DNA from 2 places in the Streptomyces sp. NPDC127114 genome. Region 1 is predicted to be linked to the other one. Evidence: riboswitches for the same ligand, from Rfam matches in the RefSeq annotation. Region 1 holds a riboswitch; the other holds the start of a gene.
The links. A riboswitch is a leader RNA that binds a small molecule or an ion and turns the genes downstream of it on or off. The one in region 1 is predicted to bind glycine.
Positions count from the first base shown of each region.

Region 2: linked by a shared signal. The riboswitch ahead of gcvP (aminomethyl-transferring glycine dehydrogenase) and the one ahead of gcvT (glycine cleavage system aminomethyltransferase GcvT) in region 1 are both predicted to bind glycine.

Region 1 covers NZ_JBHXTJ010000010.1:29,549-37,288, reverse strand. Annotated here, with positions in the region: gene ACFVGS_RS13125 (hypothetical protein) at 1-413, shown strand, start outside; gene ACFVGS_RS13120 (L-serine ammonia-lyase) at 434-1,819, opposite strand; gene glyA (serine hydroxymethyltransferase) at 2,001-3,260, opposite strand; gene gcvH (glycine cleavage system protein GcvH) at 3,285-3,668, opposite strand; gene gcvT (glycine cleavage system aminomethyltransferase GcvT) at 3,792-4,931, opposite strand; glycine riboswitch at 5,104-5,215, opposite strand; gene ACFVGS_RS13100 (AAA family ATPase) at 5,368-6,060, shown strand; gene ACFVGS_RS13095 (enhanced serine sensitivity protein SseB) at 6,202-6,939, shown strand; gene ACFVGS_RS13090 (enhanced serine sensitivity protein SseB C-terminal domain-containing protein) at 7,053-7,740, shown strand, end outside.
Region 2 covers NZ_JBHXTJ010000002.1:357,941-365,680, reverse strand. Annotated here, with positions in the region: gene ACFVGS_RS03770 (FHA domain-containing protein) at 1-804, shown strand, start outside; gene ACFVGS_RS03765 (MerR family transcriptional regulator) at 833-1,579, shown strand; gene ACFVGS_RS03760 (bifunctional nuclease family protein) at 1,644-2,117, shown strand; gene ACFVGS_RS03755 (MerR family transcriptional regulator) at 2,319-2,951, shown strand; gene ACFVGS_RS03750 (DNA polymerase IV) at 3,033-4,442, shown strand; gene ACFVGS_RS03745 (PRC-barrel domain-containing protein) at 4,476-4,901, opposite strand; glycine riboswitch at 4,965-5,063, shown strand; gene gcvP (aminomethyl-transferring glycine dehydrogenase) at 5,241-7,740, shown strand, end outside.

The sequences.
Region 1 (7,740 bases):
GCTGGCGCGGCCACGCGGGCCTGCGGTCCGCCGCCCGGCGCACCCGCGACCTGCCCGGCAGCGAGGAGGTCGTCGCCCTGGCCCGCCACAAGATCACCTCCACGCACCGGCCGTACGTCGACCTCTACGTGGACGGCGCGAAGCTCGGCACCCTCGAGGTGGAGCTGAACCTGGTCCTCTGGATCTCCGGCCTGGTCTGCGTGGTCCGCGACGCCTGTCTGACCGCGGTCAGGGCGGGAGACTGCGCGGTCGACGTGAGCCTCGCGGTCCAGAACACCCCGATCGCCGAACGCCGGGGCAGCCCCCTGGACCTCCCCGGCGCCTTCGCCCTGCGCCGCCCGGTACCCCTGCTGCGGGACGAACCCCCGAGACCCCAGGAAGCCCCGACGGTCCCGGGCGTCGGCACGAGGTGATCAGCCCTCGGTGGGCCGCGTCAGCACTCGATGATGTTCACCGCGAGGCCGCCCCGCGCCGTCTCCTTGTACTTCACGCTCATGTCCGCGCCCGTCTCCTTCATGGTCTTGATGACCTTGTCGAGCGAGACCAGGTGGCTGCCGTCGCCGCGCATCGACATCTTCGCCGCCGTGACGGCCTTGACCGCCGCCATGCCGTTGCGCTCGATGCACGGGATCTGGACCAGGCCGCCGACCGGGTCGCAGGTGAGGCCCAGGTTGTGTTCCATGCCGATCTCGGCGGCGTTCTCGACCTGCTCGGGGGAGCCGCCCAGGACCTCGGCGAGGGCGCCGGCCGCCATGGAGCAGGCGGAGCCGACCTCGCCCTGGCAGCCCACCTCGGCGCCGGAGATGGAGGCGTTCTCCTTGAAGAGCATGCCGATGGCGCCGGCGGCGAGGAGGAAGCGGACCACGCCGTCCTCCTTCTCCGCTTCCGAGGCCCCGCCGGCCCCGAAGTTCATGTAGTAGTGCAGGACCGCCGGGATGATGCCCGCCGCACCGTTCGTCGGGGCGGTGACCACGCGGCCGCCCGCCGCGTTCTCCTCGTTCACGGCCATCGCGTACAGAGTGATCCACTCCATCGCGTGCGCGGCCGGGTCGCCCTCGGAGCGCAGCTTGCGGGCCGAGGTCGCGGCGCGGCGGCGGACCTTCAGGCCGCCCGGCAGGATGCCCTCGCGGGACATGCCGCGCGAGACGCAGGCCTGCATCACGCGCCAGATCTCCAGGAGCCCCTCGCGGATCTCCGTCTCCGTGCGCCAGGCCTTCTCGTTCTCCAGCATCAGGGAGGAGATGGACAGGCCCGTCTCCTTGGTGAGGCGGAGGAGCTCGTCGCCCGTGCGGAAGGGGTACTTCAGGACCGTGTCGTCCGGGATGATCGGGCTCTCGCCCGCGACCGCGTCCTCGTCGACGACGAAGCCGCCGCCCACCGAGTAGTAGGTCTTCTCCAGGACCAGCGCGCCCTCGGCGTCGTACGCGAAGACCGTCATGCCGTTGGCGTGGTACGGCAGCGCCTTGCGGCGGTGCAGGATCAGGTCGTCGTCGAACGAGAACGGGATCTCGTGGGCGCCGAGCAGGTTGATCCGGCCGCTCTCCTTGATCCGCTCGAACTCGTCGTCGGCGGTCTCCACGTCCACCGTGCGGGGCGAGTGGCCCTCCAGGCCGAGCAGGACCGCCTTCGGGGTGCCGTGGCCGTGGCCGGTGGCGCCGAGCGAGCCGTACAGCTCCGCCCGTATCGCCGCCGTGTGGGCGAGCAGCCCCTCGTTCTTCAGCCGGCGGGCGAACATCCGGGCCGCGCGCATCGGGCCCACCGTGTGGGAGCTCGACGGACCGATGCCGATCGAGAACAGGTCGAAGACCGAGATGGCCACGGGGACTCCTTGTGGGGCTGGACGCCGTTGTCTGCCGGGGTGGTGCAGAAGAACAAGCAGGAAGAGCGGGACGGGGCGTGGTGAGGGGGCGCAAAGCGGTGGGGCACCACACTCACCGTCCAGTGTGCGTGGTGCCCCGGAGCTTTCGTACGAACGAACCCTGGAACTAAAGGGTACGAAATTACTTCAGGCCGGGGTACAGCGGGTGCTTCTCGGCCAGAGCGGTCACGCGGGCCTTCAGAGCCTCGGCGTCGAAGCCGGGCTTCAGCGTCTCGGCGATGATGTCGGCGACCTCGCGGAAGTCCTCGGCCTGGAAGCCGCGGGTGGCGAGGGCCGGCGTGCCGATGCGCAGGCCGGAGGTGACCATCGGCGGGCGCGGGTCGTTCGGAACGGCGTTCCGGTTGACCGTGATGCCCACCTCGTGGAGGCGGTCCTCGGCCTGCTGGCCGTCCAGCTCGCTGTCGCGCAGGTCGACGAGGAGCAGGTGGACGTCCGTGCCGCCGGACAGGACGGAGACGCCGTGCTGCGTGACGTCGTCCTGGACCAGGCGCTCGGCGATGATCCGGGCACCGTCCAGCGTGCGCTGCTGGCGCTCCTTGAACTCCTCCGAGGCGGCGACCTTGAAGGAGACGGCCTTGGCCGCGATCACGTGCTCCAGCGGGCCGCCCTGGAAGCCGGGGAAGACCGAGGAGTTCAGCTTCTTCGCGAACTCCTTCTTCGCCAGGATGATGCCGCCGCGCGGGCCGCCGAGCGTCTTGTGCGTGGTGGAGGTCACCACGTCCGCGTACTCGACCGGGTTCGGGTGCAGACCGGCGGCGACCAGGCCGGCGAAGTGGGCCATGTCGACCCACAGGTACGCCTCGACCTCGTCGGCGATCCGGCGGAACTCGGCGAAGTCCAACTGACGCGGGTACGCCGACCAGCCGGCGATGATCACCTTCGGACGGTGCTCCTTGGCGAGGCGCTCGACCTCGGCCATGTCCACCAGGCCGGCCTCGTCCACGTGGTACGCGACCACGTTGAACTGCTTGCCGGAGAAGTTCAGGCGCATGCCGTGGGTGAGGTGGCCGCCGTGCGCCAGGTCGAGGCCGAGGATCGTGTCGCCGGGCTGGGCGATCGCGAACAGCGCGGCCTGGTTGGCGGAGGCGCCGGAGTGCGGCTGCACGTTGGCGTACTCGGCGCCGAACAGGTCCTTGATCCGGTCGATCGCGATCTGCTCGGCCACGTCGACGTGCTCGCAGCCGCCGTAGTAGCGGCGGCCCGGGTAGCCCTCGGCGTACTTGTTGGTGAGGACCGAGCCCTGGGCCTCCATGACCGCGACCGGAGCGAAGTTCTCCGAGGCGATCATCTCGAGGGTGGACTGCTGGCGGCGGAGCTCGGCGTCGACGGCGGCGGCGACGTCCGGGTCCAGCTCGTGGAGAGGGGTGTTCAGAAGCGACATGAATCGATCCCTAGGGGGTCTCGGTTAGCCGGCGGTGAAGGCGGTGTACTCGTCGGCGCTGAGCAGGGCGTCGGCCTGGCTCTCGTCGGAGAGGCGCACCTTGAACAGCCAGCCGCCCTCGAACGGGGCGGTGTTCACCAGCGCCGGGTCGTCCACGACGTCCTGGTTGGCCTCGACGACCTCGCCGGACACAGGGGCGTACAGCTCGCTGACGGACTTGGTCGACTCCAGCTCGCCACAGGACTCGCCCTCGGTCACGGTGTCACCGACCGCGGGGAGCTGGACGTACACGATGTCGCCGAGCGCGTTCGCCGCGTGCTCGGTGATGCCGACCGTGGCGACGCCGTCCTCGACGGCCGACAGCCACTCGTGCTCCTTGCTGTAGCGCAGCTGCTGGGGGTTGCTCATGACCTGATTCTCCTGGATCGGGGGAGTACTGATGAACGTGGGTCTTACGGGGTGAGACACGGACTGAGACGGATGCGTCACGTCCGGCTCATGTCCGGTGCCGGAGGGGCCTCGGCCCCATGGTCACTTCTGGCGCTTGTAGAACGGCAGCGCCACGACCGTGTACGGCTCGTGCGCGCCGCGGATGTCGACGCCGACGCCCTCCGTGCCGGGCTCGGCGAAGGCCGCGTCCACGTACGCCATGGCGATCGGCTTGCCGAGGGTCGGGGACGGGGCGCCGGAGGTGATCTCGCCGACGACCTCGCCGTTCGCGACCACGGACATGCCGGCGCGGGGCACCCGGCGGCCCTCGGCGACCAGGCCGACCAGCTTGCGCGGCGGGGCGGTCTCGGCGCGCTCGGCGGCCTTCTCCAGCGCCTCGCGGCCGACGAAGCGGCCCTCGTTCGTGGTCTTCTCGAACTTGACGACCCGGCCGAGCCCGGCGTCGAAGGGCGTGAGCGCGGTGGTCAGCTCGTGGCCGTACAGCGGCATGCCCGCCTCCAGGCGGAGCGTGTCGCGGCAGGACAGGCCGCAGGGGATCAGACCGACGCCCCGGCCCGCCTCGGAGAGCGCCTGCCACACGCCCTCGGCGTGCTCCGGCTTCAGGAACAGCTCGAAGCCGTCCTCACCCGTGTAGCCGGTGCGGGCGATCAGGGCGGGGACGCCGGCGACGGTGCCCGGGAGGCCCGCGTAGTACTTCAGGCCGTCCAGGTCGGCGTCGGTGAGCTGCTTGAGGATGCCGGGGGACTCCGGGCCCTGGACGGCGATCAGCGCGTACGCGTCGCGATCGTCGCGGACCTCGGCGTCGAATCCCCCCGAGCGGGCCACGAGCGCGTCGAGGACGACCTGGGCGTTGGAGGCGTTGGCGACGACCATGTAGTGAGAGGACCCGGCCTCGGTCTCGCCGAGGCGGTAGACGATCAGGTCGTCGAGGATGCCGCCGTCCTCCTGGCAGATCATCGTGTAGCGGGCTCGGCCGGGGCCGATCGTGGAGATGTTCCCCACCAGGGCGAAGTCGAGCAGTTCCGCGGCCTGCGGCCCGGTGACGGTGATCTCGCCCATGTGGGAGAGGTCGAAGAGGCCGGCCTTGGTGCGGACGGCGTTGTGCTCGTCGCGCTCGCTGCCGTACCGCAGCGGCATGTCCCAGCCCGCGAAGTCGGTCATGGTCGCGCCCAGTGAACGGTGCAGCGCGTCGAGGGCGGTCAGACGGGGGGCAGTGCTCATCGGGTGGCTCCCGGGTCCCAGGGCGTGCAGGGCACGACATGACAAGACGGTGAGGACGTTCCTCCCCATCTGTCATGGAACCTGAGAGGTTCACCGAGAGCATCTCGTCACCGAGAGTTCGGCTTGCACCTTGGGTGGGGACGCGACGGCGCGACCCGCTTTTCAGATCTGCCTCATCCACGCGGTACGGGGCCTGAGAGATTCAAGGGAGGTACTTGCTCCTTCGGCGCCCGGGCGACGCGGCGCGACTGCGCCGGCGACCGGAACTCTCCCGCGCGGATTCGAGCGGCCGGTATGCGGTTGTGCGCGCTCGGGCGAGCGCGTGGCGCGCTCATCATTGCACGGCGGATCCGCGCGGCAAATCGCTTGTGCCGCATTACCGTCTCTTTACACTTCGTGGGCAAGGGTCTCCGCAGACCCGACAGGGGGAGAAGCGATGACGATCCAGCGCACCGGTGTCGCGGCCGCGGCCACGAACACCGGGATACCGCCCCAGCGGGCGGTCGCCCGGGCCCGCACGCGCGAGCGCGCCCGCACCCGGCGCCGCGCGCGGCTGCTGCGCGACCTGCGCGAGCGCGAGGGCCGCAGCCCCCGCGTGCTGACGTACGCGGCGGGCGACGTCGTGGTCGTCTCCGGGCTGCCCGGCGCCGGGAAGTCCACGCTGATGAGCCGGGCCGCCGAGGGCCGGGCCGTCGACTCCCAGCACACCCGGGAGCGCTGGGAGCAGCGGCTGCCCCGCTTCCTGCCCTACGCCGTCTACCGCCCGTTCGCCCGGATCGCCCACTACGCGGGTCTGCGCCGCGCCCTGCGCACCGGCGCCGGGGTGATCGTCCACGACTGCGGCACCCAGTCCTGGGTGCGCGGCTGGCTCGCCCGCGAGGCCCGCAGACGCGGCGTCGCACTGCACCTCATCCTGCTCGACGTCGACCCCGGCACCGCCCGGGCCGGCCAGCGGGAGCGCGGCCGCGGCGTCTCCTCGTACGCCTTCGCCCGGCACCGTCGCGCGGTGAGCCGTCTGGTGCGGACCGCCGAGGCGGGCGCGCTGCCACCCGGCTGCGCCTCCGTCACCCTGCTCGACCGCGCTGCCGCCGACACCCTGCGGAAGATCGGATTCCGCGACGTGGCGTGAACCACTCCGGCCCCTTCGGGCGTCCTTTCCGGTCACAGGGCCGCCGGAGCGCCATTAAGGTGCATACGGCCTGTCCGGCGGATCCGCGCCGGGTGCCGGGAAAGGGCCGCGAAAGGGCCGGGAAAGGGGACGACGAGGACCGTGGACGTGACGTGGCCGGGCAATGAGCTCGAGGAAGTACTGGCCGCCTCCCTCGGCAACCCCTCCGCCGGAGGCCGTCTCGTCGAGGTCCTCGGCCGCAGCCCGATCTGGGTGCCGCTGCCCAACGGCGGCGGACCCGACAGCACCGACCTCGACCTGCCCACCATGGAGATCGAGGGCGGCGCCTACGTGCCCGTCTTCAGCTCCGAGCAGCAGTTCCTCGCCTGCGTCGGCGCCCACATGTCGTACACCGTCGCCCCGGCCCGCGACTTCGCCCGCGGCCTGCCGCCGCAGCTCGGCATCGCCGTGAACCCCGGCGGCACCGTCGGCGTCCCGCTCCCGCCGCCCGCCGTGGCCGAGCTCTGCCGGACCGGCCGCACCGCCCTCGACGGGCCGGCGACCGGCGGCCGGGTCCGCCTCTTCGAGCCCGACTGGCAGGACGACCCGGTCGACTTCCTCGCCGCCGCCTCCGCCGAGTTCGAGGCCACCGGCGTCGTCCACTCCGCCCGCCGCGCCCTCGCCAGCGTCGAGGGCACCGAACCCGCCCTCTTCGTCGGCGTCCAGCTCACCGGCCCCGAAGCCGACCGGAACGCGCCGCTCGACGCCCTCGGCCGGGCCCTCGGCCGCGTCGAGGTCGCCTGGCCGGTCAACCTCATCCTGCTCGACGTGGCCCAGGACCCGGTCGGCGACTGGATGCTGGACAAGGTGCGCCCCTTCTTCCAGCGCGCCGCCGTGTGACAGACCCCCCGTTTAAGCTGAACTTCCAGTCGGACCTCCAGCAGTACCCACGCTGAACCCCGAGCCGAACCGATCCACGAGCCGAGCCGTACGAAAGAGGGGCGGGACCCACGGTGAGCGCGTCAGGCACCGCCGAGACCGGACAGGTCGAGCACATGCTGCGCCAGGTGGCACCCGGGCGTCACGACGCCTACGAGCAGCTGCTGCACGCCCTGGCCGGCTCCGACGTGTGGATGCTGCTCTGGCAGGGCACCCCCGGCTCGCCCGACGCCCAGTACGGCAACATGGAGGTCGACGGCTACGGCTACGCGCCGTGCGTCACCTCCGCCCAGGAGCTCGCCGCCTCCGGCTGGAACCGCGCCCACGAGCTCGTCACCGGCATCGAGATCGCCCGCGCCCTCTTCCCCGACCGCTGGGGCATCTGGCTGAATCCCCACGCGCCCGGCGGGGGCGTCGGCATCCCGTGGGCCGACCTGCGCCGCATCGCCACCGGCCTGGACCGGATGCCCGCGGGACCGCTGCGGCTGTCCGAACCCGCCGTCGAGATCCCGCAGTTCTACGCGCTGCTCACGCAGAACGCCCACCGCACCCCGGCCGTCCGCTCGCTGCGCCGCGCCTGGGTGCAGCCCGCGCTCGGCTCCCCGTACCTCGCCATCGGCCTCGACCTGTACGACTCCTCGCCGGCCTCCGTCGAGGCGGTCCGGGCGATGATGCACCAGACGGTCGCCGCCGTCCCCGACGGGCTGCCCGTCTCCACGGTGGCCATGTCCGACACGTACGACCCGGTCGCGATGTGGCTGT
Region 2 (7,740 bases), on a different contig from region 1:
AGCGGACGCGAGGACGGCGGCGACGCCAGGCATCGCGCGCCGCGTCACGCCCAGAGCGAGGAACAGGGCGCCGAGCGCCCGCTCTTCCGTGACGAGGTCGGTGGCCACGGTGGGAACATTCCGGGCACACAGGGCGCGTCTTCTGTTGACCCTGCCGGTGCCGGGCGCATAGGTTTCGGAGAACCATCAACCTCAAGTACGGGTGGAGGGTTTGCCCCCGATCCGTACGCGACCCAGACCTCCGCGGGGCAGCCGCGGCAGGAGGACGCGTCCATGCCGGTGTGTACGAGGTGCGGTCACCGTAATACGGCGGACAGCCGTTTCTGCTCCCACTGCGGAACGCCGCTGCGTGGCGGAGTCGCGCCGGAGCGTGCTTCCGAGACGACCTCGACGATCTCCATCTCGGGGCTCGAGGCCTACGACTCGGAGGTCACCGGCCAGACCGCGCTCCCGGCGCTCTCGGCCGAGGCGCTGGCGGCGGTGGAGGCCCTGCCGACCGGCTCGGCGCTGTTGATCGTGCGCCGCGGTCCGAACTCCGGCAGCCGCTTCCTGCTCGACGGCGAGCTGACCACGGCCGGCCGTCACCCGCAGAGCGACATCTTCCTGGACGACGTGACCGTGTCGCGCCGTCACGTGGAGTTCCGGCGCCAGCCCGACGGCACCTTCACGGTGTCGGACGTCGGCAGCCTCAACGGCACCTACGTCAACCGCGAGCCGATCGACTCGGTCGTGCTCTCCAACGGTGACGAGGTGCAGATCGGCAAGTACCGGCTCGTGTTCTTCGCGAGCCAGCGGGGCGTGTGACGCCCCGGAGAACCTTCAGGGAAGGTCCATGCTGCGTACACCGACGGGCGGTGCCGGTCTCGGCGCCGCCGCCGCGGGCGAACGACTGGTGAGCATCGGCACGGTGCTGAGCCAGTTGCGCGACGAGTTTCCCGAAGTGACCATCTCCAAGATCCGGTTCCTGGAGGCCGAAGGGCTCGTCGAGCCCCGACGGACGGCCTCCGGGTACCGGAAGTTCAGCCCGCAGGACGTGGAGCGGCTCGCCCAGATCCTGCGGATGCAGCGGGACCACTACCTCCCGCTCAAGGTCATCCGCGAGCACCTGGACGCCCTCGCCCGGGGTGAGCAGGTCAGGCTGCCCTCGCCCGCGGGCCCCTCGCGCGACCTGCTCGACGGGGCCTGGGACGGGGAGGCCGAGCGTCCCACCGCTGCCCGGGTCGGCCGGGCCGAGCTGCTCGCCGCCGCCGAGGTGACCGAGGCCGAGCTGGCCGACTGGGAGTCGTACGGACTGATCGCCCAGGCCGAGGGCGGGGGCTACGACGCCGAGACCGTCACCGTCGCCAAGCTCGTGGCGGATCTGGGGAGATTCGGTCTGGAACCCCGGCACCTGCGGGCCGTGAAGGCCGCCGCCGACCGGGAGGCCGGTCTCGTCGAACAGGTCGTCGCGCCGCTGCGCCGGCACCGCAATCCGCAGACCAGGGCCCATGCGGAGGCCACCGCGAAGGAGCTCGCGGGCCTCTCCGTACGGCTGCACGCGGCACTGGTCCAGACCGCTCTCGGGCTCCGGCTGCAGTGAACCGGGGACGGCCTTCGGGCGGCCCGACTACCCAAACCGGGCGGGCACGTCCTAGGGTTGCTGTGTGAACGAGCTCGACGTTGTGGGTGTCCGGGTGGAAATGCCCTCCAACCAGCCGATCGTGCTCCTGCGTGAAGTGGGAGGCGACCGGTACCTCCCCATCTGGATCGGACCGGGGGAGGCGACCGCGATCGCCTTCGCCCAGCAGGGCATGGCCCCGGCCAGGCCGCTGACGCACGACCTCTTCAAGGACGTGCTCGAGGCCGTGGGGCAGGAGCTCACCGAGGTCCGCATCACGGACCTGCGCGACGGCGTCTTCTACGCCGAGCTGGTCTTCGCCAGCGGTGTCGAGGTGAGTGCCCGGCCGTCCGACGCGATAGCGCTCGCCCTGCGCACCGGGACGCCGATCTACGGCAGCGACGGGGTGCTCGACGACGCGGGGATCGCGATTCCGGACGAGCAGGAGGACGAGGTGGAGAAGTTCCGCGAGTTCCTCGACCAGATCTCGCCCGAGGACTTCGGGACGAGCAACCAGTAGCCCGCCGGACTCGCCCGCGGCCCGTCCGGCCGCGGCCGGGGAGCGGCCCCGAGGCATTCGAGTAGCCTTTCCCCGACACGGGGCACGGGAAACCACTCTTCGGGTGATTATCACTCGGCGTGCCGAGTGTGGCGATCGTTGACGCACCCCGAGTGACTGCCTACCTTCGTGTGGGCAGGTCAAGGACGGAGGGTCGGCGTGATGAGCAGCGGCGACGGTACGGCAGGGGGCTTCCTGGGGCGCGCCCCCGGGGAGAAGGGCCCGTATCCGCTTCACGGCAGTGTGGGCGACCTCGGTACGGACGCCGGCGCGCCCCCGACGGCCCCGGGCGAGGTCCAGGAGACCGTCGGCTACCGCGGTCCCACGGCCTGCGCGGCGGCCGGCATCACCTACCGGCAGCTGGACTACTGGGCGCGCACCGGCCTCGTCGAGCCGAGCGTGCGGCCCGCCTACGGCTCCGGCACCCAGCGGCTCTACAGCTTCCGTGACGTCGTCGTCCTGAAGATCGTCAAGCGATTCCTGGACACGGGGGTCGCGCTGCAGAACATCCGGGCGGCGGTGCAGCACCTGCGGGCCCGCGGATTCCGCGATCTGGAGCGGATGACCCTGATGAGTGACGGCGCGACGGTCTACGAGTGTTCCTCGCCGGACGAGGTGGTCGACCTGCTGCAGGGCGGTCAGGGCGTCTTCGGCATCGCCGTGGGAGTGGTCTGGCGGGACGTGGAGGCGGCGCTGTCGCAGCTCCACGGCGAGCGCGTGGACACCGGCGAGACCCTGATCGGGCACAACCCGGCGGACGAGCTGGCGCGGCGGCGCCGGGACCGGGCCGTCTGACCCGGCGGCTCCGCGCCCGGCGGAACCGGTCCGTACGCGCGTGCGGGCCGGTTGTCAGTGGTGTGGGGCAGCATCGGAACCGTGAGAGCCGCGCCCACCATCCTGCATCTCGACATGGATGCCTTCTTCGCCGCCGCCGAGCAGGCGTCGAAGCCCAGCCTGCGCGGAAAGCCCGTGATCGTGGGCGGGCTCGGGCCGCGTGGTGTGGTCGCGACCGCGTCGTACGAGGCACGGCGCTTCGGCGTGCACTCGGCGATGCCGATGGCGCAGGCGCGGCGGCTCGCGCCGAACGCGGCCTACCTCGTGCCGCGCTTCGCCTTCTACCGGGCGATCAGCGGCCAGGTGATGGAGCTGCTCGGGCGGCTCTCGCCGCTCGTCGAGCCGCTCAGCCTGGACGAGGCCTTCGTCGACCTGGAGGCCGGGGGCGTCGCCGACGACGGCGCGAGCGCCCGGGCGGCGGGGGAGCGGCTGCGGCGGGACATCCTCGTCACCACCGGTCTCACCGGGTCGGTGGGTCTGGCCGGCTCGAAGATGCTGGCGAAGATCGCCTCGGAGGAGGCCAAGCCGGACGGGCTGGTGCTGATCGAGCCGGGTACGGAGCGGGAGCTGCTCGGGCCGCGTTCGGTGCGGATCATCCCGGGCGTCGGGCCGGCGACCGGGGAGCATCTGCGGCGGGCCGGGATCACGACGGTGGCCGAGGTGGTGGAGGCGGGCGAGGACGAGCTCGTACGGCTGCTGGGGAAGGCGCACGGGTCCTCGCTGTACCTGATGGCCCTCGGGTACGACGACCGGCCCGTGGTGGCCGAGCGGGACGCGAAGTCGGTGTCCGTGGAGGACACCTTCGACGTGGACCTGCACGACCGGCTGCGGATCCGGCTTGAGGTGGAGCGGCTCGCGGAGCGGTGTGTGGCGCGGCTGCGGGGATCCGGGCACTCGGGGCGGACGATCGTCCTGAAGGTGCGGCGTTACGACTTCTCGACGCTGACCAGGTCCGAGACGCTGCGCGGGCCGACGGACGACCCGGTGGTGGTGCGGGAGGCGGCGGCGCGGCTGCTGGACCTGGTGGACACGACCGGTGGTGTGCGGCTGCTCGGCGTCGGGGTCAGCGGGCTCGCGGACTACACGCAGGAGGACCTGTTCGCCCAGGCGGAGGCGGAGGCGGAGGTGCGGGCGGAGGCCGGTGCCGCGGAGGGGGCGGGAGACGCGGAGCGGGCCGAGGAGGGCGTGGGCGCCTCCTCGGCCGTGGCGCCCGCGCCTCCGACGGCCACGGAGCGCGTCGAGCGGCGCTGGGCTCCCGGGCTCGACGTGCGGCACGCCGTGCACGGGCCCGGCTGGGTGCAGGGCAGTGGCGTCGGCCGGGTCACCGTCCGCTTCGAGGAGCCGACCTCGGCGCCCGGCCGGGTGCGCACCTTCTCGGTCGACGATCCCGAGCTCGAGCCCTCGGACCCGCTGCCGCTGGTCCCCGGCGGCGCGACGGGTGCGGCGGCGTAGCCCTGGCGGGTCGCGCGGGGCGGGAAGGGCGGTTCAGGACTCCTCCTGGCCCGCCAGACGGCCGAAGTCGCGGGGGTCGGTGTCCTGGGGCGGGGGCGGCAGGGCGAGGCTGTAGTGGCGGTAGAGCTGGAGTTCCTGCTCGGGGGAGAGGTGGCGGCCGACGCCGAAGTCGGGGGCGTCCTTGATGAGCGCGCGCTCGTACGGGATGTGGAGACCGTCGCCCGCCAGTTCGCTCGGCTCCAGGGGGACGAACGCGTCCCGGCTGAACAGGCCGGTGCGGACGGCGGCCCACTCGGGGACGCCCGTCGCGTCGTCCAGGTACACCTCGTCCACGGTGCCGATCTTGTGTCCGTTCCGGTCGAACGCCTTGCGGCCGATCAGGCTGCGCGGATCGATGTCGGTCTGCACGGTCCCTCCAACTGGTCGCAACTGCTCTACAAGCACTACGAAAGTGCACATCTGGGATGTCGGCCACTTGAGCGATGGGAGAAGGAACGGCGCTGGTAGGCTGGCTGTGGCTGTGGACCCCGCGCGGGAGAGTCCTCCGGAGAAGGCTTCCGGAGGCGCCGAAGGAGCAAATCCTCCCCGGAATCTCTCAGGCACCCGTACCGCGCGGACGAGGTCACTCTGGAAAGCAGGGCGGGCGTCGCGGCATCCGCTCTCACCGACGGTGAAAGCCGGCCTGCCCGCAGGGCGCGCCGGTGAAGCTCTCAGGTTGAGATGACAGAGGGGGAGGCCGTCCGGGCACCCGCGCCGAGGTGCCCCTCGCAGGTCGTGACGACCAGGAGGCCCCCGTACATGACCGCCAACCGCATTCCGCTCTCCGAGCTCGAGCAGGGAATCCCCTTCGAGCAGCGGCACATCGGGCCCGACGCCGAGGCGCGGGCCAAGATGCTCGCCCAGGTCGGTTACGGCTCCCTCGACGAGCTCACGGCCGCCGCCGTGCCGGACGTCATCAAGAACGCCGAGGCCCTGGCCCTGCCGGGAGCCCGCACCGAGGCCGAGGTGCTGGCCGAGCTGCGCTCCCTCGCCGACCGCAACCAGGTCCTCGCCCCGATGATCGGTCTGGGCTACTACGGGACCTTCACCCCGCCGGTCATCCTGCGCAACGTCATGGAGAACCCGGCCTGGTACACGGCGTACACGCCGTACCAGCCGGAGATCTCCCAGGGCCGTCTGGAGGCCCTGCTCAACTTCCAGACCGTGGTCGCCGACCTCACCGGTCTGCCCACCTCCGGCGCCTCGCTGCTCGACGAGGGCACCGCCGCCGCCGAGGCGATGGCGCTGTCCCGCCGGGTCGGCAAGGTCAAGAACGGCGTCTTCCTGGTCGACGCGGACGCCCTGCCGCAGACCATCGCCGTCATCGAGACCCGCGCCGAGCCCACCGGCGTCGAGGTCGTCGTCGCCGACCTGTCCGCCGGCATCCCGGCCGAGATCGCGGAGCGCGGTGTCTTCGGCGTCCTGATCCAGTACCCGGGCGCCTCCGGTGCCATCCGCGACATCAAGCCGGTCATCGACCAGGCCCACGAGCTCGGCGCGATCGTCACCGTGGCCGCCGACCTGCTCGCCCTGACGCTGCTGGCCTCGCCCGGCTCGCTCGGCGCGGACATCGCCGTCGGCACCACCCAGCGCTTCGGCGTCCCGATGGGCTTCGGCGGTCCGCACGCCGGCTACATGGCCGTCCAGGACAAGCACGCGCGCTCGCTGCCCGGCCGCCTCGTCGGCGTCTCCGTCGACGCCGACGGCAACAGGGCCTACCGTCTGGCCCTGCAGACCCGCGAGCAGCACATCCGCCGCGAGAAGGCCACCAGCAACATCTGTACGGCGCAGGTCCTGCTCGCCGTGATGGCCGGCATGTACGCCGTCTACCACGGCCCCGAGGGCCTCAAGGGCATCGCCCGGCGCACCCACCGCTACGCCGCGATCCTGGCCGCCGGTCTGCGGGCCGGAGGCGTCGAGCTCACCCAGGGCGCGTTCTTCGACACCCTCACCGCCCGTGTCCCGGGCCGCGCCGACGCCGTCGTCGCCGCCGCCCGCGAGGGCGGCGTGAACCTGTACCGCGTCGACGCCGACCGGGTCTCCGTGTCCTGCGACGAGACCACCACGCGGGCGAACCTCGCCGCCGTCTGGGCCGCCTTCGGCGTCGAGGCCGACATCGAGGCCCTGGACGCCGTCACCGAGGACGCGCTGCCGGTCGACGCGCTGCGCACCGACGCGTACCTGACCCACCCGGTGTTCCACGCCCACCGCTCCGAGACCGCGATGCTGCGCTACCTGCGCAAGCTGGCCGACCGCGACTACGCGCTCGACCGCGGCATGATCCCGCTCGGCTCCTGCACCATGAAGCTGAACGCGACCACCGAGATGGAGCCGGTGACCTGGCCCGAGTTCGGCCAGATCCACCCCTTCGCCCCGGTCGAGCAGGCGCAGGGCTACGTCACCCTCATCACCGAGCTCGAGGAGCGCCTGGCCGAGGCCACCGGCTACGACAAGGTGTCGATCCAGCCGAACGCCGGATCGCAGGGCGAGCTGGCCGGTCTGCTCGCGGTCCGCGCCTACCACCGCGCGAACGGCGACACCCAGCGCACGGTCTGCCTCATCCCGTCCTCCGCGCACGGCACCAACGCCGCCTCCGCGGTGATGGCCGGCATGAAGGTCGTCGTCGTGAAGACCGCCGAGGACGGCGAGGTCGACGTCGAGGACCTGCGCGCCAAGATCGAGCAGCACCGCGACGAGCTCGCCGTGCTGATGATCACCTACCCGTCCACGCACGGTGTGTTCGAGGAGCACGTCTCCGAGATCTGCGGCCTGGTGCACGAGGCCGGCGGCCAGGTGTACGTCGACGGCGCCAACCTCAACGCCCTGGTCGGCCTGGCCAAGCCGGGTCACTTCGGCGGCGACGTCTCGCACCTGAACCTGCACAAGACCTTCTGCATCCCGCACGGCGGCGGCGGCCCGGGCGTCGGTCCGGTCGCGGTGCGCGCGCACCTCGCGCCGTACCTGCCGAACCACCCGCTGCAGCCCACCGCGGGCCCGGAGACCGGCGTCGGCCCGATCTCCGCCGCTCCGTGGGGCTCCGCGGGCATCCTGCCCATCTCCTGGTCGTACGTCCGCCTGATGGGCGGCGAGGGCCTCAAGCGCGCGACCCAGGTCGCGGTGCTCGCGGCGAACTACATCGCCAAGCGCCTGGAGCCGCACTACCCGGTGCTCTACACCGGTCCGGCCGGACTGGTCGCGCACGAGTGCATCATCGACCTCCGCCCGCTGTCGAAGAGCACCGGCGTCAGCGTCGACGACA